2 regions of the Brevibacillus gelatini genome follow, and region 1 is predicted to be linked to the other one. Evidence: a T-box and tRNA genes for the amino acid it is inferred to sense, from the RefSeq annotation. Region 1 holds a T-box; the other holds one or more tRNA genes.
What was found. The T-box of region 1 lies ahead of argS (arginine--tRNA ligase). A T-box ahead of a tRNA ligase gene usually reads a tRNA of that ligase, here a tRNA-Arg.

Region 1 (7,088 bases):
GCGGCAAGGAGCAGCGTCGTATCAGTTTTTCCCGAAAAACCCGCGCAGCCTGGGGGTCAAGCAGTTTGATCCGGCTGATGCGGCGGCTTGCCGCGCTTTTTGCCAGGAACATGACTTGCTGTCGATTGCCCATACGGCCTATCCGGTCAACCTGTGCGCAGAGGACGACGAACTGGCAGAGGTGACTGTGCAGTCGGTTCGCAACGATCTGGAAATTGCCGAGGCGTGCGGCGCGCTTGGCGTAGTCGTTCACTTCGGGCAGTACAAAGGAACGGATCTGCTTGCCGGCTACAGGCGGATGATTCAACTGGCGAATCAAATTCTGGACGGCTGGAATGGACAGGCCAAGCTGCTGATCGAAAACAACGCCGGGCAGGGCAGCCGGATGGGCACGACGCTGGAGGAGTTGGCGCAAGTCCGGCAGCTGCTTGCCGAGCCGCAGAAGGTCGGATTTTGTTTCGATACGTGCCACGCGTTTGCCAGCGGGCTGTGGGACGGAAAAAACTGGAGTGCGGTCCTACAGCGCATGGAGGAACTGGACTATTTGCCATATTTGTCAGCTGTGCATCTGAATGATTCGGTTTACCCAACTGGATCGTTTCGGGACAGGCATGCCCGCATCGGAAAAGGGATGATCGGGGACGAGGCTTTTTATGAGCTGTTGCGCACGCCGCAGCTTCAAGGCATGCCGATTGTGCTGGAGACAGCGCGAGAGTCAAGCGGAGGGCATCGCGACGAAATCAGGCACGTTCGTCATCTGGCGACCAATTGGCAGGCTTGACCGGATTGTGGTACAGTGTGTAAGGATGTTGTCAACGAGGGAGGGGTACCGATGGCAAAACGGGTCAAAGTGACGATTCACGATTTTGCTTCGCTGAAAGAGAATTTGAACAACCCGGAAGAGCTGGCTCTCTACGAAGCAGCCAACGGGAAAATATACGATGCCACAATCGAGCACGACGGTTACGCTGTCATTGACGTGACAGAGGACGACTACATTGAGCTTGCACCGGGCGAGTACCAGCTCATGATCGAGGAATGGACCAATGCCGGGCAAATCGGCGAGTTGACCTTGCAGACGAAGTCAGATCCGGCAGACGACACAGCGCTGTTGTATCGCAGCGTCGACGCGTCAGGCCAGGAAGTGCAGCCGCCGCAATCGCTGCCGAAGCAAGTGGTGGAGCTGGTGGCGAAGACGTGGTTTGGCAAGGCGCCAAAAAAGGTCGAGGAGTAAGACAATCGTACAAGTACGGGGAAGGAGCGCTAGAGTGACAGCGCTCCTTTTTTCTCGCCGATTTCTCTTTTCCCGCAACAGACGGTTATGGAAGCACCGTTGATGGGAAAAAAGCAGACAGAAAGAAATTGAAGCAGGAAGAGTCGCAGTTGTTGCAGAAGGTAGTTTTGTCAGAAAAAACAGACGTCTATCCGCAGAAAGTGTGGACACGCGAATTTTGAACCGGGTCCCTGTAACGCGGCAAATGAAAAGGGAGTGTAACGATGAGAGAAGTAGTCATTGTCGCCGGCGTGCGCAGTGCAGTCGGCGCATTCGGCAAAAGCTTGCGAGACGTGCCGGCAACAGAGCTGGGGCGGCAGGTGCTGTTGGGCTTGATGGAAAAGGCCGCTTTTCCGAAGCAGGAAGTGGGAGAAGTGATTTTTGGAAACGGTTACGTGCACGGAGGGGGGCTGAATGCAGCACGCATCAGTTCGCAGTTGGCCGGATTTCCCCGCCACGTATACGGACATATCATCATCAAGGCGTGCGGCTCAGGATTGAAAGCGATCAGCAGCGGTGCTTTGGCGATTATGGCCGGGCAGGAGGACGTGGTGATCGCAGGCGGCGTGGAGAGCATGAGCAATGTGCCGTACCTGGTGAAAAATCGCTGGGGCAGCAAATTCGGCAACCTGACGATGGAAGATGCGCTCTTGTCTGACGGCTTGATCTGTTCGTTGGAAGGCGAGCATATGGGCAATACGGCTGAGCGGCTCGCCGTGCAGTACGGCATCTCCCGCGAGGAACAGGATCGCTTCGCCTACGAGAGCCACAAAAAGGCGGCCGCCGCCATTGCCGCAGGCAAGTTCGCCGGCGAGATCGTGCCGATTACCATTCAGGAGCGCAAAGGAACGCGTGTCTTTGACCAGGACGAGTCTGTGCGGCACGACATTAACCTTGAAGACCTGGCGAAGCTGAAAAGCGTCTTCCAACAGGACGGGACAATCACGGCAGGCAACGCCTGTCCGATGAATGACGGCGCAGCAGCTGTCCTGATGATGTCCCGCGAAAAAGCAGAGGAAGCGGGACTGACCCCGTTGGTCAAAATCAAGGCGTTTGCCAGCGCGGGAGTCGAGCCGGGAATCATGGGGATTGGCCCCGTACCTGCCACACAAAAAGCGTTGCAGAAGGCCGGGCTTACGCTCGACGACATCGGGCTGATCGAGCTGAACGAAGCGTTTGCCGCACAAGCCTTGGCTGTCATAAAAGGACTGGAGCTGGACCCGGCCAAGGTGAATGTCAACGGCGGCGCAATCGCGCTTGGACATCCGGTAGGGGCCACAGGTGCGAAGCTGACCGTCACCCTGATGAATGAAATGATACGCAGCCGTGTCAAATACGGCATGGTGACGCTCTGCATGGCAGGCGGAATGGGTCTGTCCGTCATTTATGAAAACATGACGCTGTCCTCGTAAGATTTTGAAAAAAAGGAAAAACCCAGTCGAAGGGCCACTCCGAACTCGTGGAAGCAAAAAAGCCGGAGCCTCCTGTAAGCAGGAAGGCTGCCGGCTTTCGTGATTTTTCATCTAAAAAAGCCGGAGCCGCCTTTGACAAGGCAGGCTTACCGGCTTTTTATGTTTTTACATTTCCTCTGGCGCAGCCAGTCCGAGCAGACGCAGGCCTTCTTTCAGCACGGCTACCACTGCTGCCACGAGCTGGAGGCGGGACGCTTTCACGTCTTCTTCTTCGGCGAGAATGCGGACGTTGGCGTAGAACTTGTTGAACGACTGCGCGAGGTCGATGACGTACTTGCCGATTTGCGACGGGTCGAAGTTGTCGCTGGCCCGTTCGATGACCTCAGGGAGGGCGTTCAGCAAGGTAATGACCGCCCATGCTTCCTTGCTGTCCAAAGCGCCTGGTACGAGGCTCGCTGCCGTTTGCGGCTGGTAGCCTCCTTTGCGCAGAAGCGAGCAGGCGCGGGCGTGTGTGTACTGCACGTATGGTCCGGTTTCGCCCTCGAAGGTGAGCATTTCTTCCCAGGAGAAGTTGATGTCGTTCAGGCGGTAGTTTTTCAGGTCGTGGAAAATGACAGCGCCGACCCCAACCTGGCGGGCAACTTCTTCCTTGTTCGCGAGCGTCGGGTTCTTTTCCTCGATCACTTTTTGCACGTCGGCAATCGCCTGTGCCAATACTTCCTCCAGCAAAACGACTTTTCCTTTGCGGGTGGACATTTTCTTGCCGTCCTTGAGCATCATGCCGAACGGAATGTGGTGCATGTCAGCGGACCAAGGATAGCCCATTTTTTCCAGAACTTTATACAGCTGCTGGAAGTGCAGACGCTGCTCGTTTCCGACGACGTAGAGCGCTTTGGCGAAGTCGTACGTCTCGTGGCGGTACAGGGCGGCAGCCAGATCGCGCGTCGCGTACAGCGTCGCACCGTCCGATTTTTTAATCAGGCACGGCGGCATGTTGTACTCGTCGAGGTTGACGACCAGCGCGCCGTCCGATTCGGTCAGCAGTCCTTTTTCTTCCAACAGGGTGACGACGCGATCCATCTTGTCGTTGTAGAAAGCTTCGCCGTGCGTGGAGTCGAAGGAGACGTTCATCAGCTCGTAAATTTTCATGAACTCCTTGAGCGATTCGTCACGGAACCATTTCCACAGATGCTGTGCTTCTGCATCGCCGTCCTCCAGCTTTTTGAACCATTCGCGGCCTTGTTCTTCCAGCGTCGGGTCTTTTTCCGCCTCTTCGTGGAAGCGCACGTACAGGTTGAGCAGTTCTTTGATCGGCTCGGCTTTTACTTTTTCCTCGTCTCCCCACAAGCGGTAGGCGACGATCAGTTTGCCGAACTGCGTGCCCCAGTCGCCCAGATGGTTGATGCGCACAGGCTGGTAGCCGCGTTTTTCCATGATGTTCGCAATCGCGTTGCCGATTACGGTAGAGCGCAGATGGCCCATGGAAAACGGCTTGGCGATGTTCGGCGAGGACAGGTCAATCGGCACTTTGCGGCCTTGTCCAACCTGGCTGCTGCCGTAGGCGCTGCCTTGCTCAAGGATCGTTCCGATTACTTGTGCCGCCACCTTTTCCTGGTCGAGAAACAGGTTGACGTAAGGGCCGACTGCTTGCACAGAGCGCAGTGGTGTTCCCGCGATTTTTTCGGCAAGCTCTGTGGCGATCATCGGCGGCGCTTTGCGGAGCGCTTTCGCCAGTTGGAAGCAAGGGAAGGCGATGTCTCCCATTGCAGGGTTTGGCGGCGTTTCCAGCATGCCGTAAACCGTTTCTGCAGTGAAGGTGTCCACACCGAGTGAGGTGAGGGCAGCGGCGATTTTTTCCGCTACTTGGTGCTTGTAGCTCATTGTGATTCTCCTTTCAAAATGGAAAAAAGCATAAGGGACGCAAAAGAAAATAAAAAAACCTCCACGTCTCCTGGATCAAAGAGACGAGAGGTTGTGCTCCCGCGGTGCCACTCTTGTTGTTTTTGCCTGCATGCGTTCATATGTTCGTCAGGCAAAAACCGCTTTGTGCTGCTGTAACGGGCAGACCCGGCAAACCCTACGCGATCCAGGCACCAATTGCTTCGCCGGATGTTCAGGCCGCATCTCCGAGGGGCGCTTCCTCACATGGTTTGGCATCGGGCTTCCACCGTCCCCGACTCGCTAAAGCCTCATTCCAGGAGTACTTTCCTCATCAACGATTTGCTTGTTTCTCTAGCATTATAGCCGTTTTAGGTGGCAGGATGCAACTTACTCTTCGGCTTTTTTCAAAATCTTGTCGAGCTCGGCGAAATATTGTCTCGTCAGCTCTTCCTTTTCTTCCGCACTCAAGTTTTCGGCGTTCATCCACTGCTGCTTGTAAAGCTCCAGTCGTTCCACCATCGCCAGTTCGGCAGCCGCTTCCTTCTCCAGATTGTAGTTTTCCGATGGATCAAACGGGATGAGCCGATTGTCGTTGCCGCTGCGCAGATAGGGAGAGCGCCAGTTTTCCGGAAAGCGGTACGGCTGCTCGCCGAACATCAGCGCCAGGACGTCATCGGAGTCAAGCGGCAGGAAATGATCGTAGTCGTCCCTGCGGCCCCCTTCTGACAGGTTGATGTGTGACAAAAAGTAGCGCAAGTAATGTTCCCCTGTCTCCGTATGCTTAACGATGGAGTAGGTTTCAAAATCGGAGCTTTCCAGCTCTTTTACCGTCTCTATACAGGACAGAAATTCGTCCTTTTCACGCGCGAACAGAGCGTCCATTGTCAATCGTTCCTTTCATCGGTGTGGGTAAGCCTCATGATAGCAAAAGCGTTTCGCGCTGACAATGAACGCTGGAAGAACACATGAAAAAGAGGCCATCCCTGCATGCCGCAAGCAAGGCAGGGGATAGCCTCTTTCTGTCCTCTCATTCGCATGATTAGCAGTCGTCACACGAGCACCCGACAATGACCAGCAGGATAAACAGTACGAGCACCAGTGCGAAACTGTCTCCAAAAATGCCATTTCCGCAGTAAGATGTACTCACGTTTGTTCCCCCTCCTTTCCGTTATGTTACAGTCTATACACGAACGCACAGAATGGCGTGGGCGAATGCCCGGTAGGAGTAAAAATGGGCGCGTAAAGAGTGGGAAGTGCAAAAAGAATAGACAAATTCTCAATTGACGAAGAGTTTTTGCGGTGTTAAGATACTTTCAAACCTCAAACCTGAGTGGCAAAAATGAATAGCATGGTACAACTCTTATCAAGAGAGGCGGAGGGACTGGCCTGATGAAGCCTCGGCAACCGGTTAAAATCCGGTGCCAATTCCAGCAAAGCTACGGCTTTGAAAGATGAGAGGATGGTTCAGGCGCAAGTGTATTCGCGGACAAATCCTCTTCTTTCAAGGAAGAGGATTTTTTGATGCAAAAAAACGGCTGAAAATAAACCGATGCAAGGGAGAAAAGGAGCACGTCAATGAAACCCACATTTCGTGAACAGCTTTCCCGAAAAATTCTGATTCTGGACGGTGCGATGGGCACCATGCTGCAGCAGGCGAACCTGACCGCTGATGATTTTGGCGGCGAAGCCTACGACGGCTGCAACGAACTGCTGAATTTGACCAGACCCGATCTGATTCGCTCCATCCATGAAAAATATTTGGAGGCCGGAGCGGACATCGTGGAGACGAACACGTTCGGGGCGACCTCGGTTGTGCTGGCCGAGTACGACGTGGCGGAAAAAGACCTGGAAGTGAATATCGCTGCCGCCCGTTTGGCGAAGGAAGCAGTCGACGCGTACTCCACAGCAGAATGGCCGCGCTACGTGGCGGGGTCGATGGGACCGACGACGAAAACGCTCGCGCTGACAGGCGGCGTCACCTTCGAGGAGCTGGTCGAGGCTTACTACCGCCAGGCAAAAGGGCTGGTTCTCGGCGGAGTGGACGTCCTTTTGCTGGAGACATCGCAGGATACGCTGAACGTCAAGGCTGGCGGCATCGGCATTCGCAAGGCGTTTGATGAGCTTGAGGTCGAGCTGCCGGTGATGCTGTCCGGAACCATCGAGCCGATGGGCACGACTCTGGCGGGGCAAAACATCGAAGCATTCTACGTCTCGCTTGCGCACCTTCAGCCCGTGACAATCGGCCTGAACTGTGCGACGGGGCCGGAATTCATGCGCGACCATCTGCGCACCTTGTCCGGCTTGGCACAATGCGGCGTCAGCTGTTATCCCAACGCGGGGCTGCCGGATGAAAACGGACATTACCATGAGACGCCGCAGGGGCTTGCTGCGAAAATGCGCGCGTTTGCAGAGCAGGGCTGGCTGAACGTGGCGGGCGGCTGCTGCGGAACGACACCCGAACATATCCGGGCCATGGCCGAGGCGCTCAAAGACTGCAAGCCGCGGCAGGCTACCGTGCAGCC
Region 2 (7,088 bases), 1.8 Mb from region 1:
ACTTAAAAGAATATTGTTTTAATACAGAAGTGGAGGGAATGGGAAATGAACTGCTATCGGTGTGAAGGAAACGGCGAACAGAATTGCCCACGGTGTGGAGGCGTTGGTCATGATGACAACGGAGCGGCTTGCCATCATTGTTTGGGGGACGGACATGTGATCTGCAGTCATTGCAGTGGCAGCGGATACCAGGATTAAGCCATTTTTTTTGAACCTTCTGTACTATAATAATTTCTAAAAATTAATTCTGTACCATAATAATTTAGGTGCTATCAAGGGAAGGTGAACAGGTTTGACTACGATTCCAACCAATCCATATCCGCTGGAAATCCAGATTACCGGCGAGATGCGCTCCGGCTACGAGGATATTCTCACACCAGAGGCGATCCAGTTCGTCATCAAGCTGGAGCAAAAGTTCGGCGACAGAAGGCAGCAATTGCTTGCCGCACGTCAGGAACGCCAATTGAAAATAGATGCCGGGCAACTGCCCGACTTTTTGCCGGAAACAGCCGAGATTCGCAACGGAGATTGGACGGTAGCTCCGCTTCCACATGATCTGCTGGATCGCCGGGTGGAGATTACCGGGCCAGCAGGCGACCGCAAAATGGTTATCAACGCACTCAATTCGGGCGCACGCGTCTTCATGGCAGATTTTGAGGACGCAAACTCGCCTACCTGGGAGAATACGATTCAGGGCCAGATCAACATGAAGGACGCTGTCCGCCGCAACATCTCATACACCAGCCCGCAAGGAAAGCAATACACCCTCAATGAGAAAACAGCGGTATTGATCGTGCGGCCGCGTGGCTGGCATCTCGATGAAAAACATATCCTTCTCGATCAAAAGCCGATTTCCGGCAGCCTGCTCGACTTTGGGCTCTACTTTTACCACAACGTCGATGCCTTGATCGCGAACAAGACGGCCCCGTACTTCTACCTGCCGAAGCTGGAAAGCCACCTGGAAGCGCGTCTCTGGAACGATGTATTTGTGTTTGCCCAGGAGGAACTGAATATTCCGCGCGGTACGATTCGGGCGACGGTTCTGATCGAAACGATTCTCGCAGCCTTTGAGATGGATGAGATTTTGTATGAACTGCGGGAGCATAGCGCGGGATTGAACTGCGGGCGTTGGGATTACATTTTCAGCTACATTAAAAAGCTGCGGAATCAGCCGCATGTCATCACTCCTGACCGGGCGCAAGTCACGATGACGGTTCCGTTTATGAGGGCCTACACCACGTTGGCGGTGAAGACGTGCCATAAACGCCAGGCTCCTTGCATTGGCGGGATGGCTGCCCAGATTCCGGTGAAAAACGACCCGGTCAAAAACGAGGAAGCGCTCGCCAAAGTACGCGCTGACAAGGAGCGGGAAGCTTACGACGGGCACGACGGTACATGGGTGGCCCATCCCGCACTGGTGCCAGTGGCGATGGAGGTATTCAACCGCTTGATGCGAGAGCCGAACCAGATCTGGTACAAACGCGAGGATGTGCAGGTATCGGCAAGCGACCTGCTGGCTGTACCAGAGGGCGCCATTACGGAAGAAGGCGTACGTACAAACATAAGTGTAGGCTTGCAGTACATCGAAGCGTGGCTGCGCGGGCATGGCGCAGTGCCGATCTACAATCTGATGGAGGATGCGGCGACCGCGGAAATTTCCCGGACTCAGGTGTGGCACTGGATTCGTCATCCAAAAGGCGTGCTCCAGGATGGCCGAAAAATTACCGAGGCTCTGGTCAAGCAATGGCTTAGTGAGGAATTGCAGGCATTGAAACAAGCGATTGGCCAGGAACGTTATGAAAACAGCAAATTTCAGGCTGCCGGAGAGCTGTTCCTGAAGCTGGTGACAGAGAACGAATTCGAGGATTTTCTGACAGTACCGGGCTATCGCTATCTGTAATAGCCAAAATAAAAAAGAGTGGGGGAAAAGAACATGAGCAAACAAACCAAGCAGGAAGCCATTCAACAAATTGAGCAAAGCTGGAACACCGAGCGTTTTAAGGGAATTACCCGGCCGTATTCTGCTGAGGACGTATACCGTTTGCGCGGGTCTGTGCAAATCGAACATACATTGGCGCGACTGGGTGCCGAGCGACTGTGGAATCTGTTGCATACCGAGCATCACATCAAAGCGTTGGGGGCTTTGACCGGGAATCAGGCCATCCAGCAAGTAAAAGCGGGGCTGAAGGCGATTTACTTGAGCGGCTGGCAAGTGGCGGCTGACGCGAACCTTTCCGGTCAAATGTATCCCGATCAAAGCCTTTACCCGGCCAACAGTGTTCCTCACGTCGTAAAAAGAATCAACCAGGCTCTGCAGCGTGCAGACCAGATCGACCAGGCCGAGGGCGGAACAGATACGTACTGGTTTGCTCCGATTGTCGCTGACGCGGAAGCGGGCTTTGGCGGGCCTCTGAACGTGTTTGAGCTGATGAAAAGCATGATTGAAGCGGGAGCGGCAGGTGTGCATTTTGAAGACCAGCTCGCTTCTGAGAAAAAATGCGGTCACATGGGCGGAAAAGTGCTGATCCCGACGCAGGCTGCTGTCCGCAACCTGATTTCGGCTCGCTTTGCTGCTGACGTCATGGGTGTTCCGACGATTATTGTCGCGCGTACAGACGCAAACGGCGCCTTCCTGATTACGAGCGACATCGATCCAGCTGACCAGCCGTTCCTCACTGGAGAACGGACGCCAGAAGGCTTTTTCCGCCTGCGTGGTGGGCTGGATGCAGCAATAGCTCGCGGACTCGCTTACGCGCCGTATGCAGACCTGATCTGGTGCGAGACTTCCGAGCCAAACCTGGAGGAAGCACGTCGCTTTGCAGAAGCAATCCATGCCAAATATCCAGGCAAACTGCTGGCGTACAACTGCTCCCCATCCTTCAACTGGAAGAAGAAACTCGACGAGGAAACAATCGCTCGCTTCCAGGAGGAGCTGGGAGAGATGGGCTACAAGTTCCAATTCGTCACGCTCGCAGGCTTCCATGCACTGAACCACAGCATGTTCGAGCTGGCGCGCGGCTACCGCGATCGCGGAATGGCTGCTTACTCCGAATTGCAGCAGGCTGAATTCGCGAGCGAGGTCCATGGCTATACAGCGACTCGCCATCAGCGTGAGGTTGGTACCGGCTATTTCGATGAAGTAGCACAAGTGATCGCTGGCGGAACTTCTTCGACCACAGCTTTGACCGGATCGACAGAAGAAGAGCAGTTTGCTCATAACTAACTTTGCTCATAACCAATATAAAAAGTGCGGAAAAACGAAGCCGATTGGGTGGGCGGCGGTTGTGATGTCCGGACGGCAAAAGAAGCCTGTTTGAAGCAGGAGTATTTTTGAAATGCAAAAAAGCCTTGGGATGATGCCAAGGCTTTTTTTGCGGGTGATGCTTGTTTTTCGGTTAGCAAAATTCCTGTGTGTCTTGTTGTTCAGGGGGATATTTGTCTGTTCCAAGGTGTTGTACTGGATTCACGGGATAAAATCGTCGCGATCCCTCGTATCGAATCCTTGATCGAGCGAACTGCATGGGCTGTGGTTGGGCGAGATTTTTTGCTTTTTCCTTTTCAACCTCCACTCGATTACGCCCCCAATCAGCAAGAGGCCCACGCAAATGATTGCGACGAGCAACCAGACGGGCATGGTTATCACCTCGATTTGCAGATGATGGCGGGTGAAGATGACCGCTGCATTTGCCAAAATGTGAGTCCCTGCATATAATAGTAAGGTAGGTGAGATTCCAGAAGAAGGATTTTGCCACTAACCATATATGTCCCCGTAGCTCAGCAGGATAGAGCAGCAGTTTCCTAAACTGCGTGTCGGAGGTTCGAGTCCTCTCGGGGACGCCATTGATGGAAGCCACTCCGTTGTTTGGGGTGGCTTTGTCTTTTTGCTGCCTCTCAAATACTCTTACTATGACAAAATGAATCTCCAATTGTTCCGGTAAGCTGAGCCTTCTGGCTGGTGAACTTCAACTTCATTCCCAACCTCCACAACGTAAAACCAACGGTATGTCTCTAGGATCATCAAAGATATACATGACGTTGACCCGAAGATCGTCCTTATTTCCTGACTACAGAAATTCACATTTCCCCCAATACCAAACCGTTTTACTCTCCCGCCTAGACGGTTGCATTTGAACCGCCAAAAATCATCAAAAAAGAGTTAACGGAAATAACAAATTGGTTGCTTTTCCTGGGTGAGCACATCAAGGGCAGGAAGATGCCAAAGAGGCCTTGGCAGGTTTGCAAAAAGATTTCTCCTATACTGTCCATAAGCGGTGACAGGTGTTAATCAAAATAACCTTTTTGGAAATGAAATACCTGTTTTTGGAAACGAAACGCCGCCGAATAACGTACTATCATTAGTGAAAAAACTTCGCGTCCTCTGGAATTGTATTGTTCATTGTTACCGCCGGAAAACAATTGACCCAGGTTCGCAGGAAAGAAAATAACCCCCCAGCGAATATATTCTCTTCGGTATTAAGGCCCAGGCTAATCTTTAGAGAAAGACACATGCTAAGGAGTGGGATAGTGATATCGTTAGCAGAAGGCAAGATTATTCGTGAAATTTCCTGTCTAACGGGGCATTCTTGCAATACACTTCGCTGATATCTCGGTGGTGAATTCACTCCTGAAAAGGGAACACGTAAATCTCTTGGTCCATAGCCAGTCTTCCATAACAACTGTAATCACTAGGTGAGGTTCTTTGTTACATGTATGTGAGAGACAGTTTAAGTGATCCGAACAGAAATGACAGACGAAATGCGGCAGCAAACTTATCGTATTTCCTGTTGACAAAAAAAGGAAATCTAAATATATTAATAAGTAAAAAGAGGTTATATTTACATAAAATGTATCAAATATTACGAAAAGGAGCATAGGATATGAATAAAAAAAGTGTATTTACTTTAGTCTTGCTAGGAGCTTTTACTTTATCCAACGTAGCGTATGCCGAATTAAGGAGGGGCGATGCGTTTTTTGATACTACTCCAACAGCAAATTATGTCAAGGATATTGATACCTATATCAATGCTTCTGTTGCAGATGAGAATCTACTAGGTGCAGTTACCGAAGCTATATCAGACTACGAAGGTATTTCTGGGGCTAATATTAATTATGATACTAATGCTTCTGCTTCTAGTTATGATTTGAGGGTTGCTGCGGGTCAACTAGGATTGGATTATGCAGGAGAAACTCGCGTATATTATTTGGACGACGATGATACTTACCAAAGACACTACGGGACAGAGGCATGGGATAGAGTGAAAATATATTTAAACCGTGAGTATATGGATTACTATAACTACAGTTCTGCAAACCGTAGAAAAACTACCATTCATGAATTTGGTCATGGACTTGGACTAGTTCATCAAACTTCGAATTCAATTATGCAGCAGGGAAAGTTGAGCCTCACAGATCCAACACAATTAGATAGAGATAATTTATCTTGGAAATACTAGGTGGAAGTGGGTGGAGTTATGAAAAAATCAATTACTGTTTCGATTGCTGCAATAGCTTTGTTAATAGGAGGGGCATTTTCTTATCAACAATTAAATGTTCCCCAAAAAGATTATCGAGTGGCTATAAGTCAAGCTGATTTTATTCAGTTTGAAAATATTGAAGAGGTTGAAAAATATTCAGGTTATATCGTGCAGGCCGAATTTACTGGAAAGAGATCATTAAAAGAATGGAATCTCGGGGAAGGCGAGGTAAAAACGGCTTCAAAGTCCGAAGTAAAAATCCAAAAGGTTTACAAGGGGAGTCTCGAAGAGGGAGATAAAATCTCTGTATATGAGCCAGCTTATTTTGATGGGGATGTTTTTGATACCATCGAAGGATATAATCTCATGAATGAAGAAGGCACTTACGTATTGTTTTTGAGGGATACAGGTGACAAAGAAGGGTATGCCATTATTGGAATGTATCAAGGTAAATATGATATTAGCGCAGGGATGCAGAACACAAAAGCGAAACAAGCACAACCTGATGATACTTACCGTAGTTTAGAGGAAAGAGAATATTTCGGTGAGAATGTTGAGCAGTTTAAGAAATTAAAAAAAGAAGTTCTGGAAAAGTATAATTAGCCGTTCATATGTAGTTGCCTCCGAACTGTTCGGGGGCTATTTTTAGTAAATAAAAAAAGGTTTTTTGTACCTCATTCAAAGTAACCTGTTTTTTGAAATGAGACAACACCGAACAACGTACTATTATTAAACAAAAATCACCGCGCAACTGATCTTAGATGACAACTTTCTAAAGCTGCTCGCAAGTAACGAAATCAATGGCTTCGACATTGCAATCGGAATGAAAAAGGAAGAAGTTATCAAGCGGTACGGCGCGGTGGTCAAGCAAGACTTTTTGGATGGCGGGCAGTCGCCTGGGGACGGCTACACTGGAAACGATTCAGCAGGGATGGGGTACGCCTGTAGATGAAGGGGAAAGCATGGCCAACGGAAAGTATCTGCTTCTGTACAAAGCGGGAGACAACTCGGTCTTTATCAGTGCGGAAAACAAGACTTCGCCGCCCGAAAAGATCAGGATCATCAACAAAAAAATGCTGGATGAGTTCCCGCAAAAATTTTAATGACTACCCGCTCGCATTCCATTGTAAAAAAGCCAGCGACGAAGGCAGAAACACCGCCTTTGCTCACTGGCTTTTTTGCGTGGGTCACGAGACGGTGCTACGCCTACGCCTTACTCAACCGCTCTTTTTCCAAACAAAATGGAATCGAGGCCGAACTTGGAGCTGCCGCTGATGCTGAGTGCGATCAGCATGGCCAACAGGGCAAGGTCGAACTCATAGCCAGCGCCGTTTTCTCCGCCCATGAAGCCGGCTGCCAGCTTTACTTTGACAATAGCACCAATCATGATGACAGCCAGCACTGCGGAAAAGACACGAGTGCGAAGTCCGGCGATCAGGGCGACCCCGCCGACAACCTCCAGGAAAGCCACCAGGTAGGCGAGAAAAGCAGGGAGTCCCATTGTGCCAAAGAACCCGGCCACGTTCTCCAGTCCCATCTGAAACTTGTCGATGCCGTGGATGACAAATGTAAGGCCAATGACGATACGCAAAACAAGGGCGCTCCATTCAAAAC

Region 2: it encodes a tRNA-Arg, which carries the amino acid that the T-box ahead of argS (arginine--tRNA ligase) is inferred to sense. The anticodon was not compared.

The regions. Positions count from the first base shown of each region.
Region 1 covers NZ_CP154342.1:1,795,215-1,802,302, forward strand. Annotated here, with positions in the region: gene AAFJ72_RS08895 (deoxyribonuclease IV) at 1-781, shown strand, start outside; gene AAFJ72_RS08900 (hypothetical protein) at 833-1,234, shown strand; gene AAFJ72_RS08905 (thiolase family protein) at 1,498-2,685, shown strand; gene argS (arginine--tRNA ligase) at 2,851-4,566, opposite strand; T-box leader at 4,643-4,910, opposite strand; gene AAFJ72_RS08915 (hypothetical protein) at 4,954-5,448, opposite strand; gene AAFJ72_RS08920 (YjcZ family sporulation protein) at 5,606-5,713, opposite strand; SAM riboswitch class I at 5,924-6,024, shown strand; gene metH (methionine synthase) at 6,142-7,088, shown strand, end outside.
Region 2 covers NZ_CP154342.1:34,040-41,127, forward strand. Annotated here, with positions in the region: gene aceB (malate synthase A) at 293-1,900, shown strand; gene aceA (isocitrate lyase) at 1,934-3,223, shown strand; gene AAFJ72_RS00245 (hypothetical protein) at 3,464-3,691, opposite strand; tRNA gene AAFJ72_RS00250 (tRNA-Arg) at 3,764-3,840, shown strand; partial or broken gene AAFJ72_RS00255 (helix-turn-helix transcriptional regulator) at 4,154-4,268, shown strand; gene AAFJ72_RS00260 (hypothetical protein) at 4,878-5,453, shown strand; gene AAFJ72_RS00265 (hypothetical protein) at 5,472-6,077, shown strand; gene AAFJ72_RS00270 (hypothetical protein) at 6,356-6,577, shown strand; gene AAFJ72_RS00275 (DoxX family protein) at 6,688-7,088, opposite strand, start outside.